DNA from 3 places in the Idiomarina sp. H2 genome. Region 3 is predicted to be linked to each of the others. Evidence: predicted binding sites of a transcription regulator. Region 3 holds the regulator's gene; each other region holds the start of a gene.
The links. Region 3 encodes ArgR, which controls arginine synthesis, uptake and breakdown. Its sites were predicted from a motif close to ANTGAATANNTATTCANT; they were not measured.
Positions count from the first base shown of each region.

Region 1: gltB (glutamate synthase large subunit) is a predicted target of ArgR. The motif match lies at 2,828-2,845, and genes of this name have one in related genera.
Region 2: DET62_RS07280 (aspartate aminotransferase family protein) is a predicted target of ArgR. The motif match lies at 2,511-2,528, and genes of this name have one in related genera.

Region 1 is NZ_SNZY01000001.1:86,713-94,593, reverse strand. It holds gene gltB (glutamate synthase large subunit) at 1-2,817, opposite strand, end outside; gene nadA (quinolinate synthase NadA) at 2,957-3,997, opposite strand; tRNA gene DET62_RS00490 (tRNA-Lys) at 4,140-4,215, opposite strand; tRNA gene DET62_RS00485 (tRNA-Lys) at 4,246-4,321, opposite strand; gene ybgF (tol-pal system protein YbgF) at 4,454-5,164, opposite strand; gene pal (peptidoglycan-associated lipoprotein Pal) at 5,233-5,769, opposite strand; gene tolB (Tol-Pal system beta propeller repeat protein TolB) at 5,823-7,172, opposite strand; gene tolA (cell envelope integrity protein TolA) at 7,184-7,881, opposite strand, start outside.
Region 2 is NZ_SNZY01000004.1:268,580-276,460, reverse strand. It holds gene astD (succinylglutamate-semialdehyde dehydrogenase) at 1-56, opposite strand, end outside; gene astA (arginine N-succinyltransferase) at 71-1,093, opposite strand; gene DET62_RS07280 (aspartate aminotransferase family protein) at 1,107-2,324, opposite strand; gene DET62_RS07275 (flagellar brake protein) at 2,652-3,356, shown strand; gene DET62_RS07270 (HDOD domain-containing protein) at 3,362-4,534, opposite strand; gene DET62_RS07265 (aminodeoxychorismate/anthranilate synthase component II) at 4,603-5,184, opposite strand; gene DET62_RS07260 (bifunctional diguanylate cyclase/phosphodiesterase) at 5,189-7,234, opposite strand; gene trpS (tryptophan--tRNA ligase) at 7,243-7,881, opposite strand, start outside.
Region 3 is NZ_SNZY01000005.1:77,115-84,995, reverse strand. It holds gene DET62_RS07930 (DUF885 domain-containing protein) at 1-953, opposite strand, end outside; gene DET62_RS07925 (Dyp-type peroxidase) at 1,070-2,035, shown strand; gene argR (transcriptional regulator ArgR) at 2,011-2,484, opposite strand; gene mdh (malate dehydrogenase) at 2,672-3,604, shown strand; gene ispB (octaprenyl diphosphate synthase) at 4,135-5,106, opposite strand; gene rplU (50S ribosomal protein L21) at 5,299-5,610, shown strand; gene rpmA (50S ribosomal protein L27) at 5,626-5,883, shown strand; gene cgtA (Obg family GTPase CgtA) at 6,000-7,157, shown strand; gene folA (type 3 dihydrofolate reductase) at 7,229-7,729, shown strand; gene DET62_RS07885 (DUF3718 domain-containing protein) at 7,840-7,881, shown strand, end outside.

The DNA of each region.
Region 1 (7,881 bases), on a different contig from region 3:
GGCTCCTTGCGCAACTTTTATCTGTATAACATCGGCATTAACCAAATAATGCGGCGTGACACCAAAGCGCCCCGAGGCCACTTGCTTAATTCGCGAGTTTTTTGCGTTGTTAAAGCGCTTCGGATCTTCCCCACCCTCGCCAGAATTTGAATGCCCGCCAATAGTATTCATGGCAATAGCTAAGGCTTCGTGAGCTTCGGCGCTTAACGCGCCTATCGACATAGCTGCCGTATCGAAACGCTGAAACAGGAGTTCTTTGGCTTCTACTTTTTCTTTTTTAATTTTTGCCTTTTCAGGCAATTTGATACTGAGCAAATCACGCAGGTGAGTCACCGGCCTCTCGTTAACAAACTTAGCGTAAACGTCGTAATCTCGCTGCTCGCCTGTTGCCACCGCGCGTTGCAGCGACGTCACAACATCCGGGTTATAAGCGTGGTACTCCCCACCGTGCACATATTTTAGCAAACCACCCTGAGCCAGTTTTTTTCGTGTTAACCAGGCGCGATGGAAGCTCTGCTGAAGATCCTGCTGTATATCGTCAAATCCGGTGCCATCAATGCGTGCTGGTACGTTCTCAAAGCAAAGACGACGCACATCTTCGTTCAACCCAACCGCCTCAAACAAGGAGGAGCCCCGGTAACCTGCCACGGTCGCAATACCCATTTTCGAGAGTATTTTCAGTAAGCCTTTATTCAGGCCTTTACGGTAGTTGAGCAATGCTTCTTTTATGTCCAGTTGAACTTTGCCCCGGGCGACCAGTTGCTCCACGGTTTCATACGCAAGGTAGGGATAAACCGCAGTGGCACCCATGCCTATTAACACCGCCATATGATGCGGATCACGCGCGGATGCGGTTTCAATAATAATGTTTGAATCACAGCGAAGATCATTCTTCACCAGCACTTGTTGCACCGCCCCAACGGCCATGGCTGCAGGTATCGTCAGCTGTTCCCGCTGTAAATCTCTGTCACTGAGAACCAGAATAACCGTTTGCTCATCCTTAACCGCGGTTTTTGCCTGCTCAACCAGGCTATCGATGGCTTGTTGTAAATTCTGCTGCTCTGGTTTAAAACCCAGCGACAAGGTGGTTGCCCGGTAATGTTGTTCATCAAGTTCACGTAGCTGCTTTAAATCGGTGTACATCAGGATAGGTGACTCAAATACTACCCGGTCGGCATCCCCTGATGCCTCGTTAAATACGTTATGCTCACGACCAATGATAGTGGAAAGCGACATAACATGGCGTTCACGGATAGGGTCAATAGCCGGGTTAGTCACCTGAGCAAACTGCTGCCGGAAATAGTCGTAAAGCAAACGCGGCTGCTTTGAAAGCACGGCGGTAGGTGTATCGTCCCCCATAGAACCCACTGCTTCCTGACCATCTTTCGCCAGAACACTGATAATTTGCTGTATTTCTTCTTCGGAATACAAATACGCTTTGTGAAAAACCAGCATGGTCTCGTCGTCATACAAGCGCTTACCCAGCTTGTCGGCGTGGCTGCGTTCAAACGGTATCAAGTGGCGACGGTGTTGTTCCAGCCATTGTTTATAAGGGTGACGCTGCTTGAGTTCTTCTTCAATTTGGTCGTTATACCAAATTTTGCCGGTATAGGTATCCACCGCCATCATTTGTCCCGGCCCTAAGCGGCCTTTTTCAATCACTTCCTGCTCGTCGTAATCCCAGATACCCACTTCGGAGGCAATGGTCAGAATACCCGAACGGGTCAAAACATACCGCGCCGGACGCAGACCATTTCTATCCAGACTGCAGGCCACATGCCGACCGTTACTCATAACCACGCCGGCAGGTCCATCCCAGGGCTCCATATGCAGAGAGTTAAATTCGTAAAAAGCACGCATGTCATCCGACATGGTGGCATCGCCCTGCCACGCCGGTGGGATCAGCAGGCGCATAGCCCGGAATAAATCCATGCCGCCGGCCAGCAGCAACTCCAGCATGTTGTCTAACGACGCAGAATCGGAGCCTGACAAGCCCACCAGTGGCTTTGCGTCCTGCAGGTCAGGTAGTAACGGCGTCTGAAATTTATAAGCTCTTGCCTGCGCCCACTGACGATTTCCTCGTACCGTATTAATTTCACCGTTGTGGGCAAGGAACCGAAACGGCTGAGCCAGCGGCCAACGCGGTTCCGTATTGGTCGAAAAACGTTGGTGGAAGACACAAATGGAAGTTTTCATTTGCGCATCGGCTAAATCGGTGTAATAAGCCGGCAAGTCTGCTGCCATCATCAGGCCTTTATAGACTAAGACCAGACTCGACAACGACGAAATATAGAGCTCGTCCTGATTAGGCATCAGCTTTTCTATGCGTCTGCGGGCCATATACAGACGTCTTTCTAAATCTTTTTTGCGCCAGCCCGGTGGAGCCGATACCAAAACTTGCTCGATGACCGGCTCAGAGGCTTTGGCACCTTCACCCAGTACTTTGTTGTTGACCGGAACTTTACGCCAGCCAGTGACCTCTAGAGTCTCTCGTTGAAGCTCTTGCTCAATTAAGTGGCGGGCAGATTCCCGTTTATCTTTATTGCGGCTAAAAAATACCATACCGACAGCAAATTTCTTACTTAGCTGCCAACCTTCAGTTTCTGCGTACTGACGGAAAAACTGCTCCGGCATTTGCAACAGCAAACCACAGCCATCGCCGGTTTTGCCATCGGCACCAATACCGCCGCGATGCTGCATACGGTCCAGCGCTTTTACTGCGGTGGAAATTAAACCTTGCTGAGCTTCGCCATTAATATCAGCGATAAGGCCAAAGCCGCAGTTATCACGGACATCAGCTGGATCATAAAGTCCCATGCGTATACCACTCGAATAATTATTCAATAATGCTAGATTACCATGCAGGCATTCACTTCGGTAGGCACTGGGGTTATTATTGTTATAAATATGTTGTATAGACAAAAAGTAAAAAGACCCCCGAAGGAGCCTTTTTAAATCATTTTAACGTTGCAGCAAATGCCAGCATTCGGTCAAGTGGCACCATGGCTTTTTTACCCAGAGCTTCATCGACATGAATCTCATGAGTTTCTCCACCGTTAGTCAGGGCTTCTTCTATCGCTTTTAAGCCGTTCATTGCCATCCAGGGGCAATGCGCACAGCTACGGCAAGTTGCGCCGTTACCGGCGGTAGGGGCCTCAATAAAGGTTTTATTTGGTTGCAACTGCTGCATTTTGTAAAAAATGCCTTTGTCCGTAGCCACTATGAAAGTTTCATTAGGCAATTCCTGACTCGCCTTAATAAGTTGCGAGGTAGAACCGACAGCGTCTGCCATAGCCACAATATTCTCCGGCGACTCGGGGTGCACCAGAACAGCAGCCTCCGGATGCAGCTTTTTCATGTCCTGCAGCGCTTTGGCTTTGAATTCATCATGCACAACACAAGCGCCCTGCCACAACAGCATGTCAGCTCCGGTTTCGCGTGCGATATAACCGCCTAAATGCTTATCTGGTGCCCAGAGAATTTTTTCTCCTTTAGCGTCCAGATGATCAATAAGCTCAAGCGCCATACTGGAGGTTACTACCCAGTCAGCACGAGCCTTTACCGCGGCGGAGGTGTTAGCATAAACGACAACGGTTCGATCAGGGTGTTGATCACAAAATTCAGCAAACTTCTCTGGCGGACAACCAAGATCCAAAGAGCACTCAGCTTTTAACGTTGGCATCAGTACTTGTTTATGGGGAGTAAGAATTTTAGCTGTCTCGCCCATAAAGCGAACACCGGCAACAATCAGCTTTTTCGCCGGATGGTCACGGCCAAAGCGCGCCATTTCCAAAGAATCGGCCACGCAGCCACCGGTTTCTTCGGCTAATGCCTGAATATCGGGGTCTGTGTAGTAGTGAGCCACCAATACAGCGTCTTCGTCAACCAGAAGCTGCTTAATGCGATTAACGGTCTCAACCTTCTCTTCCGCACTTAACGGTTTAGGTTTTGGAGGAAAAGTATAATCAAGGCTATCCAGAGTTTGAATCTCGGTCATGATACTACGGCTTGTTTTCCAAGTGTTCTTAATAAGTAAGGGTTATTATAGCGGAATTCAAGGCAGGCTTATAGCAAAGTCAATTTCGCCTTTCATTCTTCAATAGACTTAAGAGGTTTTGGTAATGAGATGAGCCGTGAAGTGGTGGGTTGTGCAGGATTCGAACCTGCGACCAATTGATTAAAAGTCAACTGCTCTACCAACTGAGCTAACAACCCAAATTCTGGTAATTCTTTTTATTGACGAAGTGGTGGGTTGTGCAGGATTCGAACCTGCGACCAATTGATTAAAAGTCAACTGCTCTACCAACTGAGCTAACAACCCAACGTCAATAATGTTGCCCGTTTCTGCTTGGCAACGGCGGCATAGTTTACTGAAATAGTGCGCGTATGCAACTGAAAATTGAAAAAAACTGTGCGACTGCTTAATTCACGAACACATGTTACCCAGTTGTTATTAATTGAGGCGTTGTTTCGCCAAATTAGCTTCCGTACTTTCTGGGTACTCTTTAATCACTTGTTCGTAATAAGCTTTTGCATCAGCCGACTTCTCTTGCTCACTGGCGATAGCACCAAGCTTTAATAAACAATCACCACGTTTATTACTGTCAGGGTAATCATTAACGACAGTTTCAAACTGTTGCTTTGCCTGATCGTATTGACGTTTGGCAAAAAACAGCTGACCTAACCAGTAGTGAGCATTAGGAGAGTAAGTCGAGTTTGGAAAGTTCTTCAGAAAAGACTCAAATGCGGGTATAGCTTCATCATAACGCTTATCCTCAAGGACTAAAGCTATCGCCTTGTCATAAGCATCATTCTCGCTAAGGTTTGGAGAATAGCTGCTATTGTCTGTTTGTGTCGGTACCTGCTCAAGGCTATTGTAATCGTTGCCGGCAGTTTCACTCTGGTTATTGCTCGACTTCAAATTACTGAAGCGACGATCAATTTCCTGATACAGCTCGCGCTGGCGTTGCAACAATTGCTCCAGACGGTACTCGTGCTCTTCCGTTATGCCCCTTAATTCAGCAACATCTTGCTGCAAAGAACCTAACTGATTAAGCATTTCAAGCTGAGCACTGGAACGGGCTTCGAGCATGCGCTCGATTTGTTCCAGTCGTTGCTCAACACCGCCTGAAGACGACAGTCCAGAAACAGGTGCCTGGGCCATAACAGCCCCAGGCACACACAAACATACAGCTAACAGCGTTTTTCTCATTACTATCCGTTACTTTTAAATTAGTAAACTAAAACAGCGCGACGGTTTTTCGCGTATGCGCGTTCGTTTGAACCATTTACCATTGGTTTTTCTTCGCCATATGAAACAGTCGAGGTTTGAGAATCCTGAACACCCAAGTTGTGCAAGTAGCTCTCAACTGCTTTAGCACGTCTCTCACCTAACGCGATGTTATACTCAGGCGTGCCGCGCTCGTCGGTATGACCTTCAATAACCACTTTCACAGACGGGTTTTTGACTAGGTAATCAGCGTGCGCCGACAACAGGTCGGTGTACTCTGACTGAACGTTAGATTTGTCAAAAGCGAAGTAAACGATGTGTTCTTTACGTAACGCTTCCATTTTTTGCTGACGTTCTTCTTCCATTCTTTGTGCGCGGTCTGCTGCACCAACTTCAACACCAGAGTCTTGCTCAGCTTGTTGATTGGTCTCCTGACCTGCGCCCATACCTGAATCAGTTTCCTGGTTTGAGCTACAAGCGGCCAGAGTTGCCATTGGTACAACGATTGCCAGAGCTTTTAAAAGTTTATTAAGCTGCATCCTTTTCGTCCTTATCGTTTTTATCGAACAATTCAACCATTCAGGCTTTTGTTTTACATAAATGGCGACCAAGCCGGTGACTTAATTTCACCATCGGTTGCCGGTAATCGTGCTTTAAAACGCCCATCGATAGAAACCAAAGCCAGTACTTGTTTATTATTATGCGTTGTACTGTAAATAACCATACTGCCATTTGGTGCCACACTTGGTGACTCATCTAAAGACGTTTTCGTTAAAACTTGCATGTTTCCACGCGGAAACTCTTGCTTAGCGATATGATAGTTACCACGTGTCCGGTTCACTAAAATCATATCTTCGCCGGACGGCACTAAGGTACCACCTAAATTCTGCTCACCATCAAAGGTTAACCGACGAACCTGACCTGATGATAAATTTACGCTATATAGTTGCGGTCTGCCACCTCTTTCTGAGGTAAACACTAAAGATTCACCATCTGGCGTCCAGTTAGGCTCTGTATCAATCGTACGATTACGAGTAACACGTTGCAAGTCCTTAGTTTTAATATCAAACACATAAAGCTCAGGATTTCCATCCTTAGATAAAACCATAGCTAACTTTTTGCCATCTGGCGAGAACACAGGGTTACCGTTTATCCCGGGGAACGACGTCAGCTTCTCGCGGCGGGTGGTATAAATATCCTGCATGAATATTTCTGCTGTTTTATTCTCGAAACTAACGTAAGCCAGTTTATTACCGTCAGGAGACCAGGCCGGAGACATCAACGGCTCGGGTGAACGTAGCAGTATTTTCTCGTTCGCACCGTCATAATCTGCAACCGCCAGTTTGTATGGATAGCGATCATCGTGGTTTACCGTGACATAAGCGATTTTTGTCATGAAAGCACCACGTTCGCCCGTTAACGCTTCGTAAGCAACATCTGAAATTCGATGTGCATAAGAGCGAAATTGATCACCATCAATAACGCTGGAGCGAGAATCAAGAACATGATCGTTACTCTGCACCAACTCGCCATTGCGTAACATCTGCGAATTACCGCCGGTAATTTGTCCCCGGAGTACATCAATAACTTCAAACTTAACCATGTAACGGTCAACTGAATACGGTTCTATTGAACCGACTAAAATAGCTTCTACGCCCATCTTAGCCCAAGCTGAGTAATCTATCTCGTCATCGGCAGCCGGGCGTTGTGGCATTGCACTTACAGGAATCGGATTAAATTTACCACTACGCATAAGGTCCGCAGCAATAACATCGGTAAGCTCGTTTGGTGCCTTTCCTTCACCTTTCCACTGAAAAGGCACAACCGCAATCGGCCGCGCCGTATCAATACCTTCCGTGATGACGATTTCCAGTACCCCTGCACGCACAAAAGCGGTTAGCGCAACAAAGAGTAAAATGCTTCTAATTAATATATTTTTCATCGGTCACCTTGTTACAACTGCGGTTTTACAGTCAATTTAATTGTACTCATTTGTTCATAAATTTCCGGATCTTCAGAAACCGGCAGTGTTGTAGCTTTTAATACGGCATTTTGTGCAGAACGACAAACGTTCGCATCACCACTACCCGTATCAACTGACTTAACGAATCCGCTAGGAGCTACTCTTATGGTTAACTCACATGACTTACCCTGCATTGAGTCATCAACATTCCAGTTTCGCTGAATAGTCTGCTGAATGAGCGCCTGATACTTTTCAACTTCACTCAGTACTTGCTGACGACGAGCAGCTTGTCGACGCGCCCGCTCTTCTTCCATTTCTTTTTGCAACTGAGCCTCACGTTCAGCCGCTTCACGCTGTTCTTGTTCACGTTTACGCTGCTCCTCGAGACGCTTACGACGTTCTTCTTCAGCCCGACGTTCAGCTTCTTCTGCTTCGCGTTTACGCCGCTCGGCTTCTTTCGCCGCAGCCTCAGCTTTGGCACGCTCCTGCGCCAGGCGTTCAGCTTCTTTCCTTTCTCGCTCTGCCTGTTTCCGTGCTTCCGCAGCTTCTTGTTTTTCTAGTTCCTGTTGACGCTCTATTTCTTTTTTACGTTGTTCTTCTCTTTCGCGTGCTTTACGCGCTTCCTCAGCACGCCGCTCAAGTCTCTCAATACGGCGTTGTTCAGCCGCCTCTTGCTCCGCTTTTTGCT
Region 2 (7,881 bases), on a different contig from region 3:
AACTGGCCTTCGCCAGCTTCCCAACAACCATCAATAAATTGAATACTGTTCGTCATACAAATACTCCTGCTTAGAGTGCAACAATGCGGGCTTCATCGCCGCTTTCTAAATGCATTGCCTGGGCTTGTTCTGTCGTCAATATGAGTTCGTCTGCACCTGCTGGTAAAGACAGTTTGGTTGCGCGGAAGTTCTTCAGTTGCGTGTTGCAGACAATATGAGGAATACCTTCATCTTCCGCTGTAGATCCGCTGACAGTTACCGTCACTAAACGACTGTTACGGACACTATTAAGATTACACACTTCGGCTTCAACCGTTGGCCCTGCGTCAAATATATCGACGAAGCCTCTGAACCGGAAACCTTCCGACTCCAGCAATTTCAGTGCCGGGCGGGTATTGTCGTGAACTTTACCGACAACCGCCTGCGCTTCCTTACTCAACAAGTTGGTATAAATAGGGAAGCGTGGCATCAATTCAGAAATAAAGACTTTATCACCAATGCCGCTTAAGTAATCGGCTTTAGGAAAGTCCATCGAGAAAAAGTTCTCTTCCAGCCAGTTCCAGAATGGCGAATCCCCATTTTCATCTGAAACACCGCGCATTTCGGCTATTACCCAGTCGCTGAAACGCTGTTTAAACTGCGCTAAAAACAGCATACGGAAACGAGATAAAGTACGTCCGTTCATATTGTGCCGGTAGGGTTCACGCAAAAATAGAGTGCATAGCTCAGAAACACCTGTGTAGTCATTACACAAGGTTAAGGTTTCCAGCGCATTATAAATATTAAGCTTTTCTGAATGATGCACAACTTTACCCAAACGGTAATGCCAGAAGGCTTCATTCAAACCCACCGCAGCTTCAATACCACTGACACCTGCAATAGTACCGGTTTCGGTATCTTCCATAACAAACAGGTAGCTTTCATCGCCCGGTGTTTCAACGGTGTCTTTAGCGAATGCTTTTTGCGCCGCATTAATGCGGCGCTCCAGCAGCGACTGGTCTACCGGTAAGGAAGTAAAACCATGACCGGATTCAATCGCGCACTGATATAACGCTTCGTAATCTGACGGCTTAATGGGTCTGATTAGCAACATAAAACAGCCTCAGTTATTGACCGACGACCTGAGCAACAGCTTTTTCAAAGCGCTGCAGGCCTTCTTTAATGTCTTCTTCAGAAATAACCAGTGACGGGGTAAAACGCACCACATTAGCACCGGCAATCAGTACCATCACGCCATGCTCCTGACCGGCCAGCAAGAAGTCGCGCGCACGCCCTTCGTACTCTTTATTCATTGCCGCGCCAAGTAATAAGCCCTGACCTCGAATTTCGCTGAACACGTTATATTTTTCGTTAATTGCGGCCAGTTGCTCTTTGAACCACTGCTCACGTTGCTTCACGCCGTCCAGCGTTTCTTTCGTATTCACAACATCAAGTACCGCTTCTGATACAGCACATGCCAGTGGGTTACCGCCGTAAGTACTACCGTGAGTACCAGGTTTAAGATGCTCAGCAATTTCCGTTGTTGTCAGCATAGCGCCAATAGGGAAACCACCGCCTAAAGCCTTGGCTGAAGTCAGAATATCCGGCGTTACGCCCAGCTGTTCATAAGCATAGAGGCTACCGGTACGGCCAAAGCCTGTTTGTACTTCATCAAAAATCAATAACGCGTCGTTTTCATTACACAGTTCACGTACCGCCTTCACGAATTCCACGTCAGGGCTTACTACGCCGCCTTCACCTTGCAATGGCTCCATCATTACCGCGCAAGTTTTGTCGGAAATCAGTTCCTTAAGCGCGTCGATGTTGTTGTAATCCACATGCTCAATAGCACCAGGTTTTGGACCAAAACCGTCAGAGTAGGCTGGCTGGCCACCCACGGTTACGGTAAAGAAGGTGCGTCCGTGGAAACCTTTGGTAAAAGCAATAATTTGTTGCTTATGCTCACCGTGCTTTTCAATTGCCCAGCGACGCGCCAACTTTAATGCCGCTTCGTTGGCTTCAGCACCTGAGTTAGCGTAGTAAACGCGATCAGCAAAGGTGGCTTCGGTTAATTTCTTCGCCAGACGAATTGCCGGTTCGTTGGTAAAAACATTACTTAGATGCCACAACTTCTGGCTCTGTTCCTGTAGGGCTGACACCATCGCTGGGTGGCAATGACCAAGACAGTTCACAGCGATACCACCGGCAAAGTCGACATACTCACGACCTTCTTGATCCCAAACACGAGCACCTTCTCCTTTAACTGGAATCATCGATGCCGGGTTGTAGTTTGGAACCATTACATCATTAAACATTTCACGGTTTACTGTCTTATTGTCTGTCATTACTCTCGTCCTTATCGCCTTAGCGAGTTAACAAAGGTGTCAACAAATTCATCTCTAAAAGTAGCCGGCTATTATGCCAAAATTTGTGCAGTTTGTCTGTGATAATTCGGTTATAAATCCCTAATCCCGAGGGTTTACGCTTTTCTTGCATAAGATACGAATAGTTATGCTAATGCATACTGAAACCATGAATCTTTAGTCATTATTTTTTAGGTCACGAAAATGTTTTCTCCGAATTAACATTTAAGTACGCAGAATTACATTGATCTTTAACTGGTGTTAATTTAGCCTGACTTATTGAATAAATGTTCGGCAACAGAAGACGTTATGGAAAATCAGACTCCGCCCCTGAACGCCTCATCTCAACCACAGTTAAAGCTTACCTACTTACGTCCGGGCGACGTAATTGATGTTGAGTTTTCTTCGGCGACCAAGGTGCGCACCAAGCTTCAGGTTGTGGGCTTTGATACCGGTAACTATTTATTGTTAAAACAGCCGAATCCACGCACTGACGGCAGCTATGCCGATGTGTTATATGAAGGCAACCCGGTTATTGTTCGCTTGGTTTTAGAGGGAGAAGCGGGTGAATGCCTGGCGTTTAAAACAAAGATCCGGGCCGTCTCAAATATCCCGTTCAGGTTGCTGTATCTGGATTATCCGAAAGAAATTGAGAATCGCGCACTACGCGCACAGCGGAGGGTTCGAACACACATTCCAGTCGATGTTACTGCTGACGGCAGCCAGACTAACACTAAAAAGAAATTGGCCAGTGGTGTTATCGTCGATATCTCTTCTGCCGGGTGTCGAATTGTGTTTAAGGCGCAGAACCAGACAGGTAATGTCACTCATATGAATATAAAAATCAGTATTGGCTCGGGTTCTCAGAAAGAGCCTCTGACTCTTTCAGGTCAAATTATGAATCAGCGCAAAGAGCATGGAATGATAAGTGTTGGCGTGCGCTTCACTGACGAGGAAGCGCATATCGGTAAAGTGTTCGAGCATTTATTAATCGACACCGAGTTTGAGTGCTGACCTCTCTATTCCGGCACGACAATTGGCGGGCGTTTTAAGCTCACATTGTGCAAGCGAGCAACAGTTTCTGACGTTATTGAATGCTTGTTTAGCAGGTGTTTACCCTCTTCCAGGCTGGCAAGGTCCACTTCGCGCAGCATTCTGAATTCGCAATAAGCATTGGCCTGAGCTAAGGCTTCCGCGTATTCAGAGTCATAGCCTTTGTCTTTCGTTTTGCTTTGCGTAAAAGCCAATAAGTGTTTGCTTACCGGAACACGCTTTAACCCCCAGCCTTCAGCAACCAGGTAACTTACGTCTTTATCCTTTTCCAGCATTAAATCGCGCAGAAAGCGCTCATCCGGAGTCAAGGTGACAATAGTATTGTGGCGCTCTGGTGACTTATCGTTAACGCTTTGCATAGCGAATTCACGCTGCACATCATCAAATAAACGCAAATACAGCTTGGTTAAGGCTATTTTCCCCAGCTCATGGAACATACCAATGGTATAGGCTAAAACCGGATCTCGCAGGTTACGCTCTACCGCAATATTGTGCGCAGCAATAGCCGTACCCAGCGAATGCTCCCAAATTTTCCGACGGAATAAAGTGAACGGTTGCGTGGCCGGCGGCAGCCAGTTTTGCATAATATAAGCAGGAGCCAGCAGGCGTAGGTTTTCTGTGCCAACAAAACTCATGGCCACCCGAAGGTTATCAATTTTCATCTGCTTATTCCGATCAATAAACGGTGGTTGATTGACCGTACGGATTAACCCCGTATGAAACCAGTCCATACCTTGCACAACGGACTCAATCCGGCGCATAGAAGCGGCTTTCATGCTAAGCGTATCGAGCAATTCAGGTAGCTTTTCAGGTAGTGGGATCAAGCGCTCGCGTATGTAGTCACCATCTTCGATGGTTTTCAACGCACGATGATAAATCTCTTCATGCAATTCATCAGAAATACGATCGGCGTAACGTTGACGCGCCTGCGCTTTGCGATCGCGCTCTTCGTAATTCAAACGCTCCACTTCTAAAAGCTTACGTCGCTGTTCATGCTCTTCGTCGTCGGTACCATCTTCTTTTGAGCGAGTTTTACGCGCAAACGGGAAGCTTATCAGATAGTTGATAAAGCGTTTTTCTAAGCGCAAAGCGGGATCGTTACTACCGCCTTCTGTGGTACCCGCAAAAAAGTGGAACATGTTACCTCGGTATTAGCTGAACTGCGGCAGTATTATGTTGAATAAGCAGAGAAAATACTACTTACTGATTATCGTATATAACGTAAAAAATTCGCTAACAGATTATGTCCTTGAGCTGTCATAACAGACTCAGGATGAAACTGAACACCAAACAGCGGCAAATGCCGGTGCCTTATTGCCATAATCTCGCGCTGGCCTTTTTCGGTTTCTGTATCGGCATCAATGACAAAATCTGTTGATAAGCTTTCAGGAGAAACAATCAGGGAATGGTAGCGGGTCACTTCTAAAGGGTTATTTAGCTGTCGGAATAGTCCCTCGCCGGAGTGTTTAATTACACTGGTTTTTCCGTGCATAACTTTTTCTGCCCGGATGACATCTGCACCAAAAACCTGCGACAATGCCTGATGACCAAGACACACACCTAATATTGGCAGCTTAGCCTGAAAGTGCTCAATAGCAGCCAGAGATATTCCCGCCTCGTCGGGAGTACAGGGGCCAGGTGATATAACAAGCGCTTGCGGTGCTAACTGTTCTATGTCGGTAAGAGTTAATTCATTATTCCTGAAAACACTAACGTCTTCGCCTAATTCCCGAAAGTAGCGTGCCAGATTGTGGGTAAATGAGTCAAAGTTATCAATTAAAACAATCATACTGCTAGGACAGCCGCTCGCTTAGCCAGTCTTTAAAATGGACTGGCCGGGCAAAATAGAATCCCTGCAATAAATCAGCACCATTTTCTTTCAGCAATTTAACCTGAGCTTCAGTTTCTACGCCTTCTGCTACCGAAGAAACCAATAGAGATTTAGTCATATTCAGCATAGCCAACAGCAGCCCCATGTGTTTGTCATTCACTTCCGCCAGTTGAACAAACTCCCGGTCTATCTTTAGCTCGCCTATTGGCAGTTGCTGAATGCGCATGAAATTAGAATACCCGGTACCAAAGTCATCAATAGAAAATACGACGCCGAGCTCGGCAAGCCGCGACATTGTTTGCTCAACTATTTCAGGGTCAGCCAACAATAAGTTTTCGGTAATTTCAATGGTCAGTTGATTCAGCGGCGCATCCTGTTCGGTAAATATTTTCTGTACCGTCTCGACATAATCGTCTTGTAAAAACTCAATCGGACTGACATTCACAGCTATGCGATCGTTAAGCCCTTTATCGCTAAGCTGCCGCACAACGAAAGCGACCTGACTCAGCAATTCTTTAGCCATAGGAATAATCAGCTTAAAACGCTCCGCAATCGGGATAAATTGATCTGGAGGAATGATCTCCCCGCCTTCATTGCGCCAACGCATTAGAGCCTCTGCACCACGAACAACACCGTTGGTATCCACTTTAGACTGCAACCAACATTCGAACTGCCCTTTACCCAAAGCCGCTCGTAAGGCCACTTCGGTTTTGGCATCGGTTACAACTGAATTAGATATTTCTGCTCTGTATACCGCAACTTTATCCCGGCCACTATGCCGTGCATTAGACGTTGCCGTATCGGCTTGTGACAGCAGTCCGGACGCGTTCTCATTGCCTCCACTCAAACTGACACCAACACTTGCAGTGAGGTAATGCGTCTGGAACGCCGTTTTAAAAGGCTCGCGCAGTGCGCCATGAAGCTCATCAATAATCGCCAGACTGGTCTCGGTGGAGTCCTGCATAACCCCCACCCAAAATCTGTCACCAAGATCTCTCGCTATCCAGCCCGAATCACGAATAGTTTTTCTCAGTCGCTGTGCAATTAACTGAATAACACGGTCACCTTCCTCGTGTCCGTGAATCGTATTAACGCGGTTAAAGTAGTCAATATTAACGGCTGCGACGGCAATAGGTAATTGGCTTTCAATACGTTTCTCAACCAGATCAAGAAAACGGTGGCGATTTGGCAACCCCGTTTGCTCATCGAAGTTTGCTAAATATTCCAGCTTACGGGCATTTTCTTTTTGCTCGGTAATATCCCGTATAATGCCGACATATTGCGTTTCACCAGAATGCGTTATCTCGGTTACCGCCAAATCGATAGGAAATACTTCTCCGGTTTTGCGCTTAGCCTGAACTTCGCGGCCAATACCAATAATGCGTGCGCGGCCTGTTTTTTGATAAGCACTAATATAACGGTCATGTTCACGGGCATAGGGTTCAGGCATTAACACGCTGACATTTTTACCTTTCACTTCAGCGGAACTGTAACCGAACATGCGCTCAGCCGGCGCACTAAAATTAATAATAATGCCGTTACTGTCGATGGTAATAACCGCATCCAGTAAGTTGTCCAGTGTGCTGCGTAAGGTATTGGCTTGCTCTTGTAACTGCTGCAAACGGTACTTTTTAATCGTAATATCCTGAATTGCACCAAATAGTGCCATGTCACCATTTTTCAGCGTTCGGGTAATGCCCGTAATAGCAACCCAGTGAATTATTCCGCTTCTGTCTTTAAGACAACTTTCTGCTGACCAGCTATGATGATTTTGAAAGCTTTGCTCGACCAGATGTTCAATATTTTCACGGTATTCAGGAAGGTGAAACGCCATTGCCTGTTCATAGGTAATGGGTTCATCCTGGGCTACACCATGAATTTCTCTTAACTGAGGGCTCCAGTATAAGTCTCCGGACGCGGGTTCATACCAAAAGCTGCCAATGTTTGCCATAGTTTCAACACTGGTTAGCAACTCCTTTTCACGCTGTTCCGGAGATTTATCTGCCATAGTTAAATTTATCCCGGGTAAGGTACAAAACCTACCGCTTTATAAACATCTGACAAAGTTTTTGCTGAAGCTTCACGTGCCTTATCAGCGCCTTGTTTCATGACCTGCTGCAAAAATGCCTGGTCATTACGCATTTCGTGATACCGCTGCTGTATCGGTTCCAGCATGGCCACCACAGATTCCGCCACATCCACCTTTAGATGCCCGTACATTTTGTCTTCGTACTCAGGTACCAGCTCGTCTATCGACTTACCTGTGGCAGCTGACATAATGCTAAGCAAATTCGAGACGCCCGGCTTTTCTTCCTGATTAAAGTAAATGCGCGCCTGCTCATCAGAGTCGGTAACGGCTTTCTTAATTTTCTTCAGAATCTTCTTCGGCTCTTCCAGCAAGCCGACAAAATTATTTGGATTATCGTCCGACTTTGACATTTTCTTAGTCGGTTCCTGCAGTGACATCACCCGCGCCCCGACTTTTGGAATCATTGGTTCCGGAATCGTAAAAATATCGCCATACAAGTTATTAAAACGTTCAGCAACATTACGCGTCATTTCCAGGTGCTGCTTCTGGTCATCTCCCACCGGCACTTCATTCGCCTGGTACAACAGAATGTCTGCCGCCATTAGCGCCGGATAAGTGAACAAACC
Region 3 (7,881 bases):
CGTAAGAACTCGACGAACTCATCAAAGCTGCCATCAAACCCGCTTGCTTCAATAGCTTCCAGCATTTCACCACGAATACGCGCCACTTCCTGTAGACCAATTTGGTGAATTTCATCCGCAGTTAAATCTAACGTAGTGTAATGTTTAATACGGTTTTGATAAAAAGCGTCGCCATTCGGCAGTTCGCTGGCACCAACGGTTTCACGTGCATTTGGAAGATACTCGGTGACCATAAAGTTGAAGTAGTCGTCATACGCCGGCATGACTTGCTGGTCAATGGCTGTTAAGGCATCTTCTTTTAGTTGCTTCCATTGCTCGTCATTAATAAAGCCCGGTTGTTCGGAAAACGGCGAGAAATAAACGCTTTGATCAGCGTCCTGTACAATGTAGGCCAGTATACTCTCTTCAAAGCCCGCCATTGCGGCAGCTGGCTGGGTATAACCTTCTTCTATCGCCTTACGTAACCAATGCGTTTGTTGTTCCATGTAACGAGGAATGGAACGCAGTTTCGCAATGTAATTCTGATAATCTTCAGCCGAAGAGAACGAGGTGTACGATGGCATAAAAGCAAGAGAACTATGGAAACTACCCTCTGCTGTCAATGGCATGTAGTGTGCTTTAAAACGATACTCATCTACTTTATTTTTTAACGTATAATGGATCATCGCATGATTAATTTGGTCATCCCGGCTAAGCGCGTTAAGGTTAACGGCGTTAAGCTGTTCGAGCCACTTTGAGCGTTGTTGATAGCGTTTTTCTAACGCCTCCGGTGACATATCGGTCAGCTCAGTATCGCTGGACTTATTCAGTTCTTCCCAGATAGTGTCAGCCAGCTGATGAAACTCGGCAGCAGGGCTCAGTTGCTGTGTGCTGCTACGCTGGGTTTGGTTATCAGCTGTGGTGGTGCAGGCAGTAACGCCCAGCAAACCAAAAATAAGTATCAGATTGCGCATGATTTTTCCTTGCGGTGTCATAACGAATACAGGCATTCTATAATGCCTCTTACGCTAATTAATGTAAAAGCGAATAGAACGAACCCACAAAAATAACAGTTAAATGGGAGAATAGGGTGGATAAAGCTCAGTCAGGAGTCTACGCGGAACCTAATCTGCATGGTCTGACGTTGTTTTGTCATGTCATGAGCGACGACGTTGAAAGTTTACGTCGCAAGTTAGCTCGTTTTCCAGCAATTTTACGCGATCTTGACGCCCGTTTCTCTGAAGGCATGTTAACAGGCTTTGTTGGCATAGGGGCGGACTACTGGGATATTCTTTATCCGCATAAGCGACCGCTTCACTTGCAGGCTTTTCCCGAGCTCAGCGATGGCGACCGTGAAGCGCCAAGACACCCCTATGATCTTGTTATACAGATTCGTTGTGATCGTTTTGACGCTAACTACTTGGCGGGACGCACGTTAATGGAATGGTTTGGCTACGACATTGAAGTGGCTGAGCAAATCCGTTCCTTTCGTTATCTGGACGGCCGCGACTTAACCGGCTTTATCGATGCGCCGGATAACCCGCGGGGTATGCGCAAGCGTAAAGTCGCTTTAGTTGAGGCGCAGGACGATGCGGACTTTGTCGACGGCAGCTACTTATTCGTACAGAAGTTTCGGCATGACTTGCGTCGTTGGGACTACTTAGGCCCTGAAAAGCAGGAACTGCTAATGGGACGCGAGAAAGTATCTGGTGAACGTTTATCAGAAGCCAAAATAGAAGGTGTCACTCACGCTGCGAAAAGTCGCTTAATTGATAGTAGCGAACAGCCTATTCCACTATTGCGGCAGAATATGCCCTGGGGCGACTTGCGCGAACAGGGGCTTCTGGCAATGTATTTTAGCCATTCGCCTAAAATGGTTGTTCAGTGGCTAAAGAACCGTTATTACGCCGACGAACAGGGAGCTTACGACCCTTTACTAGATTACTCACAAGCCGTGTCCAGCTCAGGTTTTTTTGTTCCTTCAATGCGCTTTATGGAAGCGAACAAAGAAGTTGCCGAAGACATAGCGGATTATGAAGAGGGCAGTACCGCCTGATTCGCAAACAGCTCGCGTACTTTTCGCAGAGTGAATTCAATATCAGCAACTTTAAGCGGTGCAATAAAAATCGTGTCGTCACCAGCAATAGTGCCAAGTACACCTTCTTTTTTACCGACCGAGTCCAGCAACCGCGCAATTAACTGAGCGGCGCCCGGACTTGTGCGAATAATGACCATCACATCATTATGCTGAATATCCAGTACAAGCTGGCTTAATGGTGCCCGGGTGGAAGGCACGGCTAAATCAGGCGGTAAACAGTAGACCATTTCCTGTTTCGCATTGCGGGTACGAACCGCTCCTTGCTTACTCAGCATGCGCGACACTTTAGACTGGCTAATGTTATCAAAGCCCTCGGCTTTTAAGGCGTTAACAATTTCCCCTTGAGAGCCATAACGCTCTTCGCGGAGCAAAGTTTTAAAAGCTTCGAGTAACGTGTCCTGCACCATGTGAGTGTCAAATTCCTATGCTGTTTACGTGCTATAATAATAGACAGTGTACTGCATAAAGATGCGCTATTCGAGTGCTGAATGTGTATCGCGCAAAGTTGTATTTTTATTGATATAGGAGTACAGTTTTGCCCCAAATTCTGCATTTTTAAGCAGTTTAAATTGACCAACAAAAACGGAGTCTGAGATGAAAGTAGCCGTATTAGGTGCGGCCGGTGGTATCGGCCAGGCATTGTCATTACTTCTGAAAACCCAATTACCAGCAGGTTCAGAATTATCGTTGTATGACGTTGCGCCAGTAGTTCCAGGTGTGGCGGTTGACTTAAGTCATATCCCTACCGACGTGAAAGTAACAGGCTTCGGTAAAGACGACTTAGCATCAGCATTAGTTGGCAGCGACATCGTATTGATTCCTGCCGGCGTACCACGTAAGCCGGGTATGGATCGCTCTGACCTGTTCAACATGAACGCCGGCATCGTTAAAAACCTAGTGCAAGGCGTTGCAGACAACTGCCCTAACGCCTGTGTTGGCATCATTACTAACCCAGTAAACACCACGGTTCCAATCGCTGCCGAAGTCCTGAAAAAAGCAGGCTGCTACGATAAGCGTAAACTGTTCGGTGTTACTACGCTGGACGTTATCCGTTCAGAAGCCTTTGTTGGTGAGTTGCGTGGTCTGAACCCGGAAAACGTTAATGTACCAGTTATCGGTGGGCATAGCGGCACAACCATTTTGCCATTGCTGTCTCAGGTTGAAGGCGTTGAGTTTACAGAGCAAGAAATCAAAGACTTAACTCACCGTATCCAGAACGCAGGTACCGAAGTAGTTGAAGCCAAAGCTGGCGGTGGTTCAGCAACCCTTTCTATGGGTCAGGCAGCAGCACGCTTTGCCTTGTCACTGCTGAAAGGCCTGCAAGGTCAGGACACTATCGAGTGCACCTACGTAGAAGGCCCGGGCGACAACGCTAAGTTCTTCGCGCAGCCAGTACGCTTAGGCAAAAACGGCGCAGAAGAAATCCTGTCTTACGGCAAACTCAGTGCATTCGAACAAAAATGCATGGACGAAATGCTAGACGGCCTGAAAGGCGACATCCAAACTGGCATCGACTTCGCCAGCTAAGCTGAAATAACTTTCAGCAGTCCGCTTTTGAAAATATTGGGGCGGCTATTACAGGAGACGCTACAAGCTCATCCATGAGCGCTCGACGAAGGCCGTCCCTGGCCTTCGACGCTCCTGTAATAGCCGCCCCAACATTTCCACGCTACTTGCTGAAAATTATCTCAGCACTTTCTCCAGATAACCCACAATGGCGTATCGCCAATACTGACCAACCCCAATATCTGCATGCTACTTGCTGAAAGGTATGTAGCCTGACGTTCACGTCAGGTTCAATGTTCAAATATCTCACCTGATGTGAACATCAGGCTACGGAAATGGTTGATGGGGCAGGCTGTTGGATTGCGAGCGTTACGAGTGTTGAAGGTTTCTATGGCGGAGTGTCGAAGGCCATGGATGCTTATTGGAAATGCCTAAAGCGGGAAGGGTTGTGTTTCGGAGGTGTGTAGCGCCATGGATGGCGCTACCCAAGCCCTACAGGGATGTATTCACGGGCGTCCTCCGAAACAGAACCCGCTCCCCCAAGGCATTTCTTACGCCACTCGGTCGACTGCAAGGTGGGTTAGGGTGAGCAGGGCTTGTTTGTAGTCGGAGTCGGGGAGTTCACTTAGGGATTCACGCGCTTGTTCGGCGGCTTCTAAGGCTTTGTCGCGGGTGTACTGCAATGCTCCCGTTCGTTCCATAGCGGTCAGCACGGTTTGTAAGTGCTCACGTCCGTCGCCTTGCTCAATGGCTTCGCGAATCAGCTTTTGTTCTACTTCGTTGCCGTGCCACATAGCGTATAACAACGGCAGTGTGGGCTTACCTTCCGCTAAGTCATCACCCGCATTTTTGCCCATAGATTCGCTGTCCGCGGTGTAATCCATTAAATCATCTACTAGCTGAAACGCGGTACCCAGGTAACGACCGTAATCAGCCAGTTGCTGAGTCACCTTTTCGTCTTGTGCGGTTAGTACACCGGCTAACTCGGTAGCTGCTTCAAACAACTTGGCGGTTTTGCCGTAAATAACATTAAAGTAGCTGGCTTCTGAAGTATCCGGGTCGTTACAGTTCATTAACTGTAAGACTTCGCCTTCAGAAATGATGTTGGTGGCGTCCGCTAAAATACGCAGAATCCGCAGGGAGTCTAAATCGACCATTAACTGGAAGGCGCGGGTATAAAGGAAGTCACCAACGAGTACGCTGGCTTCATTACCGAACACTGCGTTGGCGGTTTTGCGTCCGCGGCGCAGTTCCGATTCATCAACGACGTCGTCGTGAAGCAGAGTCGCGGTATGAATAAACTCGATAATCGTAGCAAGTTTGCGGTGATCGTTACCTTCATAACCCAGAGCCCGACAAGCTAATATGGCTAGCAGCGGCCGTAAGCGTTTACCGCCACTGTTGACAATATAAAGGCCTAACTGGTTAATTAAGGCAACATCCGATTGAAGTTGTTCACCTATTAATGCATTAACACCAAGCATGTCGTCTTTGGCTAATGCGTTAATGGACTGCATATCCATCATAGATATCTGTTTATTTACAAAATTTAACGGAAAACAGATGGTACACTATTTATAGCAGAGCGGAAACTCAATCCGCGGTAAGCGGTGCCGCTTTTAAGTTCAAATTAAGGGTTGCGATCGCTGACTGGATTACGTACAATTCGCGCCCTGATTTGAATTTGGATGCCCAATAGGGTTGTGGAGAATAATATGTACGCAGTATTCCAAAGTGGCGGTAAGCAGCACCGTGTGTCTGAAGGCCAAATCGTCCGCCTGGAAAAACTGGAAGCAGCTACCGGTGATGTAGTTGAATTCGACCAGGTTTTGATGGTTTCTGACGGCAACGATGTAAACATCGGTGCTCCGTTCGTGTCCGGTGGTAAAGTGAAAGCGGAAGTGATTGATCACGGTCGTGGCGATAAAATTAAAATCGTTAAGTTCCGTCGTCGTAAGCATTCTCGCCGTCAACAAGGCCATCGTCAGTGGTTCACGGAAGTGAAAATCACTGGTATCAACAGCTAATTAAGGAGTAACGACATGGCACATAAAAAGGCTGGTGGTTCTACTAAAAACGGTCGCGACTCAGAGAGTAAACGTCTCGGTGTTAAGCGCTTCGGTGGTGAGTCTGTGTTAGCAGGCAACATCCTGGTTCGTCAACGTGGTACTAAGTTCCACGCTGGTGCGAACGTTGGTATTGGTAAAGACCACACATTGTTTGCAACCTCAGAAGGCAAAGTGTCTTTTGATGTGAAGGGCAGCAAAAACCGTAAATTTGTGAGCGTTATTACTGACTAATAATGCGAACATAAACTGAAAAGTTTCGGTTCTGAAAGCCCTGCCTTACGGCGGGGCTTTTTCATATGTGCTAGAATTTTGCACAGTATTCTATAAGTGATAAGTAGCAGATTGCGATGAAATTCGTTGATGAAGTAGAAATCCGCGTAGACGCGGGTGACGGTGGTAATGGTTGTATCAGTTTCCGTCGCGAAAAATATATTCCCAAAGGCGGCCCTGACGGCGGCGATGGTGGCGACGGCGGTGATGTCTATCTAGAAGCAGACGAGAACCTGAATACCCTTATCGATTATCGTTTTGAACGTTTTCATAAAGCTGAACGCGGTAAAAACGGTATGGGCAAAAACTGTACGGGCAGGCGCGGTAACGACATCGTGCTGCCGGTTCCTCCTGGTACCCGCGCTACCGATATTGATACTGGCGAAGTTCTTGGCGATTTGACGAAACATGGTCAACGTTTAATGGTAGCCAAAGGTGGTTTCCATGGTCTGGGTAATACGCGTTTTAAAAGCAGTATAAACCGTGCGCCACGACAAAAAACCGATGGTACTCCTGGCGAAGTACGCCCGCTAAAACTGGAACTGATGTTGTTGGCTGATGTTGGTTTGCTGGGTATGCCGAATGCCGGTAAATCGACTTTTATTCGCTCGGTTTCCGCAGCACGCCCTAAAGTGGCCGACTATCCGTTTACCACCCTGATACCAAACCTGGGTGTTGTGCGTCCCGCTCCGCATCAGAGTTTTGTTATTGCCGATATCCCCGGTCTTATTGAAGGCGCGGCCGAAGGTGCTGGACTAGGCATACAATTCCTAAAACATTTAGAGCGTTGCCGTTTATTACTGCACTTGGTAGATTTAGCCCCGTTTGATGAAACCGACCCTGCCGAGCAGGCGCGTATTATTATCAACGAGCTGGAAAAATACAGCCCGAAACTGGCTGAAAAGCCACGCTGGCTGGTCATCAATAAAGTCGACTTGCTGCTGGACGAAGAGGTTCAGGAGAAAGTAGACGAGCTGGTTAAATCTCTGAACTGGGACGGCCCGGTGTTCCAAATCGCAGCTCTGGAAGGGCGTGGCAGCGACGCGCTTTGTCGTGAGGTAATGTCTTATCTTGAAACATTGCCAGCACCTGACACTGAGCAGCATGAAGAAGCCGACCCGGTTGAGTTCATGTGGGACACTTACCACGAAGAAGTTCTTGAAGAAGAGATGGATGACGAAGATGACGACGACGATGACGATGATCACGACGTCGAAGTTATTTATCAGAAGTAGCCTGACATTGATGTCAGGTGAGGTCTTGGTCCTGACGTAAGCGTCAGGCTACGCATTAAGGATATCGCCGAATGAAAATATCACTCGTGGTTGCTATGGCCGATAATCGGGTTATTGGAAAAGATAACAAAATGCCATGGCACCTGCCGGACGAGTTGCAATATTTCAAAAAAATTACCTTAGGTAAGCCAATTGTTATGGGGCGCCGGACTTTTGAGTCAATTGGTCGTCCTTTGCCCGGCCGCAAGAATATCGTTCTAAGCCGTCGAACGGATCGTTCGGAAAATCAGGACAGTCAGGTGATTTGGGTGTCTGGGGTGCAACAGGCAATAGCCGCTGCTGGTCCAGTTGATGAACTAATGGTGATTGGCGGAGGAAAAATTTATGAGAAATTTTTACCCCTCGCAGACCGACTATATGTTACTAAAATAGACCTAAATGTTGAGGGTGATACTTACTTTCCTGATTACCATCAAGTCGCCGACTGGCGAGAGGTAGAGCGGCAAAACTTTGCCGCTGATGAGCGCAACTCCCATAACTTTAGTACTCTTATTTTCGACAGATTAAGTTAATAAGAAGTTATAAATTCAGTAACTTACATGAATTTTAAGCCATTGCAGCAAGCTTGAGTTCGTAGTATCATCTTGATGAATTTTTGAACAATCTTGTGATGGGGTTTTAGATGAAAGCAATTGTATTAGGCACCATGATGGCTGCCGTTGCG